2 regions of the Arthrobacter sp. alpha11c genome follow, and region 1 is predicted to be linked to the other one. Evidence: predicted binding sites of a transcription regulator. Region 1 holds the regulator's gene; the other holds the start of a gene.

Region 1 (2,399 bases):
CTTGGGAGTCAGAGGCCTTGGCCGGGGAGTTAATGAAGCCGGCAAGGCTCAGCAGCGCGGCAAGGAGCAGCATGGTGGGGATTCCGAAGAAGACGATCCTGCCGCGTTGGGTAAGCCGGAGACGCGCAGGAGCCGGAGTGTTGCGGAATTCATGGAACGTTGAGATTGCGGACATGAGCTGAGCCCTTCTGAGCGATTGCCTGCATCGGATGCCCGTTGCCGGCTGCCAATTCCTTGTGTTCGTTTGGACCCGGCCCGAATGTTCGAACACTTTCTTCGAACATCCGAGCTGCGTTCAACTTTTATAGAACACATATTCGAACCTTGCTATGACATTTTTAGCACTTATCAACGAACGGTGTCGAGACTCGCTAGAACGAATGTTTGATAAACGCCTGTGCCTGGCCTAGGTTTGAGTGAAGAAACAGGCACTGTTTCAGTGGAACAGGAGGGTCTGACATTTTTTCAGATCCAACATCCCCGGGCGCACTTCAGACCGTGACCGGGCGGAACGGAAGGGCATTGGCGAACATGGCAGCGAAAGCCACCGGCGGCGGGGCACCCCTGCGGAGCCAGCAGCCTCAAAAGAGTCCCAAAAGCCTGACTGTCCGGCAGAAGAAAATCCTGGAAACCATCCAGCGCTCTGTCAATGACAACGGGTATCCGCCCAGCATGCGCGAAATTGGCGACACCGTTGGTCTCGCGAGCCTCTCCAGCGTCACGCACCAACTCTCCCAGTTGGAGAAGCTCGGCTACTTGCGCAGAGATCCCAAGCGCCCCCGCGCCATGGAAGTACTCATGCCTTTGACCCTTGACGGCGGCACAATTCCCGGAGTTGAAGCAGCTACTACACTGCGCAGCGCAGGTGGACTCGCCGTGACGGAATTGGCCAGCGCCAGCGACACCGCGATGGTGCCCTTGGTGGGACGCATCGCAGCCGGTGGGCCCATCCTGGCAGACCAGACTATTGAGGACGTCTTGCCCCTGCCACGGCAACTGGTGGGCCACGGCGAACTGTTCATGCTGAAGGTCGCTGGGGACTCAATGATCGATGCCGCAATTTGTGACGGTGACTGGGTGGTTGTCCGCCGCCAGAATGACGCCATCAACGGTGACATCGTGGCAGCACTCCTGGATGACGAAGCCACAGTAAAAACCTTCCGCCAGCGGGACGGCCACACCTGGCTGCTCCCCCAGAACACGCAGTACGAACCGATACTGGGAGACCAAGCCACCATTATGGGCAAGGTCGTCTCGGTCCTGCGCTCCCTCTAGGGCGTTCGCCTACGTTTTCTTTGCGCCCAAGCGTTCCAGGACGCCGCGCACCACGTTGCGGTCCGTCGTTGCCCAAAATGGCGGCAAAGCGGCACGCAGGAACCCGCCGTACCGTTCGGTGGAAAGCCGTGAGTCCAGGACAGCGACCACGCCTTTGTCGCTGGTGGATCGAATAAGGCGTCCTGCTCCCTGTGCAAGACGAATTGCCGCGTGGGTAGCTGACACCGCCATGAACCCGTTGCCCCCGGACTGTGCAACGGCTCGCGAGCGTGCGGTCATCAGCGGGTCATCGGGCCTCGGGAACGGAATGCGGTCAATCACCACAAGGCGGCATGAACCGCCAGGGACATCGACGCCCTGCCACAGGGACATGGTGCCGAAGAGGCAGGTGTCCGGTTCATCGGCAAACTGCTTCACCAGTGCGGCCATAGTGGATTCCCCCTGGCAGAGGATATCCACATCCAGCCGTGGCCGCATCGCGTCTGCGGCTTCCTCGGCCGCTCGACGTGAGGAGAACAGGCACAGGGCTCCCCCACCGGATGCACGGATGAGGTCTTCAAGCTCATCCAGTGCCTCGGGAGAAGTGCCCCTGCCGGGCTTGGGCAGGTGCTTGGCCACGTAAAGGACACCCTGCTTCGGATAATCAAAAGGCGATCCGACGTCCAACCCGGTCCAGCTGGGCGCACCATCTCCAATGAGGCCCAGGCCACCTGCTGCGGGCTCAAAGGCGGATCCAATAGCCAGCGTGGCAGAAGTAAGCACCACTGTGTGCCCCGCGAAAAGGCCTTCCCGCAGCCGGCCAGCAACGCTAAGCGGGGCGATGTTGATCAGTGCGGGGGCGGTCTCGTCCGGGTGCGAGTACCCCTGCTGGGGATCGAAGGTGCTGTTCCTGGAGAACCACACCACTTCACGGTTCTCCTTGGCTGCGAGCATCCGCTCGCACAGTTCCAGAATGAGCATGAGCCGTGAGCGCGCAAGCTGCCTGCCGCCGTCGACCGCGTTTGAAGAGTCAGTCTTCGAGTCAGACAGTGCGGCGCGTGTGGCATCGCGCAGTTGGTCCAGGCAGTCCAGTTGTTCGTCGTTGAGCCCATTGGGCAGCAGACCGTTGGGGACTCCGGCAATGG
Region 2 (2,399 bases), 2.0 Mb from region 1:
AGGCCAACGCTTCGTAGGCAACCTTGACGCCGTGGTCCCCGGCCAGTTCAGCAAGCTCTGCCAGTTGGGAGGCGCGAAGTTCGTCGTCGTCGATGGTTGCCGTGGCCACGTTGGAGCAGACAAGGATGGTGTCCATGCCGAGGCGTTCCATCAGATTAAATTTCGCTTCGGCCCTGCGGAGGTTGGCCTTGAGCAGGTCCGGGGTGACGCCGTCGAAATCGCGGAACGGCTGGTAGAGGTCCAGACCCAGACCGAGATCGGCGGCCATTTTCCGCACATCATCGGGGCTGAGCGGCGAGGTGACGAGATCCTGCTCGAAGATTTCGATGCCGTCAAAGCCCGCTATAGCGCAGGCCTGCATCTTCTCTTTCAGGGTGCCGGACAGGCAGACAGTGGCGATTCCGGTGCGCATCAGTGACCCGCCTTCGTCAGCTCAGGGGCCAGTGAGGCTGCGGCATCTTCCACGGCGATCAGCTCCAGGAAGTGTGCCCGCATGCGGTCGCGGTCGGCGTCGCGTCCGGTGAAGAGCTGGAAAGCGTCGGCCGCCTGACCGACCGCCATCCTGCCGCCGTCGAGGACGTCGCAACCCTTGGCGCGCGCCTCGCGGACCAGACGTGTGTCGATCGGCCGGTAGACGATGTCGGCAACCCAGTGGCGCGGTTCCAGGAGGTCGATGTTCAGCGGCACTCCCGGATGGGCGGCCATGCCGATAGGGGTGCAGTGCACCAGGCCATCGGCGAGCGGCATGATCTCGCTCAGCTCGGCGGGAGTGCGCGGCGTGACCGTGGCGGACGGGAAGAGTTCGCCGAGTTCCGTGGCGCGTTCAGCGGCACGGGTGGAGTCCATGTCCACGAGGTCCAGCGTGCCGACGCCGGCTTTGAGCAACGCGTACGCGACGGCGGATCCCGCACCGCCCGCACCCAACTGGACCACGCGGTCCAGCTTCGCCCCGGGCAGTCCGTCGGCGAGCGCCGAACCGAAACCGGAGAAGTCAGTGTTGTGGCCGATGAACCGACCATCTTGAATCAGGACCGTATTGACGGCACCCAGGCGACGGGCGTCGTCGGAAATCTCGTCAAGGTGCTCCAGTACCAGTTGCTTGCACGGGTGCGTGATGTTCAGGCCATTGAAGCCCATGCGCTGGGCTGCGGTGAGGAGATCCCCGACGGCGGTGGCCTGCAACGCGAGTTCCAGCAGGTCAATGGGGCGGTACAGCAAGCGAAGGCCCTGCACGTCGGCTTCGTGTTCGTGCATGGGCGGCGTGAGCGAGGGCATGACGCCTTCGCCTATGAGGCCCACCAGAACGGACTCGGCTCGGTTGCTCATCCTAAAGCTCCTTTGACTTCAGCACCGCGGACTGTTGGCGCTTTTCGGGCGTTGCCGGTCCGGGTGCTATTTAGATTACTACAATTGTTCATATTCCGCACGCTTGTTCTTATCGCGAACATTTGCGCTCCCCTCACCCAACTAGGGGACAGATAACGCCCCACTGGGGGCTCATAGCGACATGTCCTGTCCCCCAGTTGGGTTACCGCTGGGGCAAGCGGGCCGCGAGTTCCGCCGCGGCTTCCTGCAACGTGGGGACGTGGGCGATGAGTTCATCCATGGTGAGACGAAAGACCGGCACGGCCGTGGCGAGGGAGGCGAATGCGTGGCCCTGGGAGTTGAGGACGGGCACTGCGACGGCGCGCATGCCGATCTCGTTTTCTTCGTCCATCACCGCGTAGCCCTGCCGGCGCACCTGCTCAATCTCCGCCCGGAAGGCAGCCCGATCGGTAATGGAGCGCTCAGTGAGGGGCTCCAAAGGCAACTCTTCGAGCAGTCGTTCGCGTTCGGCGTCGTTCTCAAAAGCGACAATCGCCTTACCCACGGACGTCGTGTGCAGCGCGCCCAGATGGCCGGGATCGCTGGTGACGCGGAAGGTCTTGGGACCGTCCACCTTGTTCACGGTCAGATGATGGTTTCCGTCGCGCACGGAGAGGATTGTTGCCTCCTCGGTCCGCTCGGTGACGCGCTGGAGTACGGGAAGAGCCGTTGCCGCGAAGCCATGGTGGTTGGACACCCGCTGGCCCAGCTGGAAAACCCGCAATCCCAGGTGATACCGACGGCCGTCCGGCTCGTAGTCCACGAATCCATCGCGCGTCAGCGAGCCAAGCAGTCGGTAGGTCGTGCTGAACGGAAGTCCCGCACTCCTGGCCAGATCCGCTGCACTCGCACCCTTGGGCTCATTCCCCAGCAATACCAACAGGCTCAGGGCCTTGCCGACCATGTCGGTCTTTGTGTCCTCTTTCACACTCATGCTTAGATGCTCTCACATCGTGAGAGCTATTTCTAGATAGTGGGGACAAGTCTTGACAAGTGACCCCAGTCACGGCCACTATTGCTGTATTGCACAAGTA

The links. The regulator LexA, encoded in region 1, represses DNA repair genes until DNA is damaged. The targets are predictions, from matches to a motif close to TCGAACANNTGTTCGA.
Region 2: the regulator LexA is predicted to act here: its motif matches at 1,422-1,437, upstream of ACTAQJ_RS17525 (shikimate dehydrogenase).

What each region holds. Positions count from the first base shown of each region.
Region 1 covers NZ_CP196747.1:1,833,908-1,836,306, forward strand. Annotated here, with positions in the region: gene ACTAQJ_RS08430 (LysM peptidoglycan-binding domain-containing protein) at 1-175, opposite strand, end outside; gene lexA (transcriptional repressor LexA) at 532-1,275, shown strand; gene ACTAQJ_RS08440 (ATP-dependent DNA helicase) at 1,285-2,399, opposite strand, start outside.
Region 2 covers NZ_CP196747.1:3,786,870-3,789,268, reverse strand. Annotated here, with positions in the region: partial or broken gene ACTAQJ_RS17530 (bifunctional sugar phosphate isomerase/epimerase/4-hydroxyphenylpyruvate dioxygenase family protein) at 1-412, opposite strand, end outside; gene ACTAQJ_RS17525 (shikimate dehydrogenase) at 412-1,326, opposite strand; gene ACTAQJ_RS17520 (IclR family transcriptional regulator) at 1,529-2,299, opposite strand.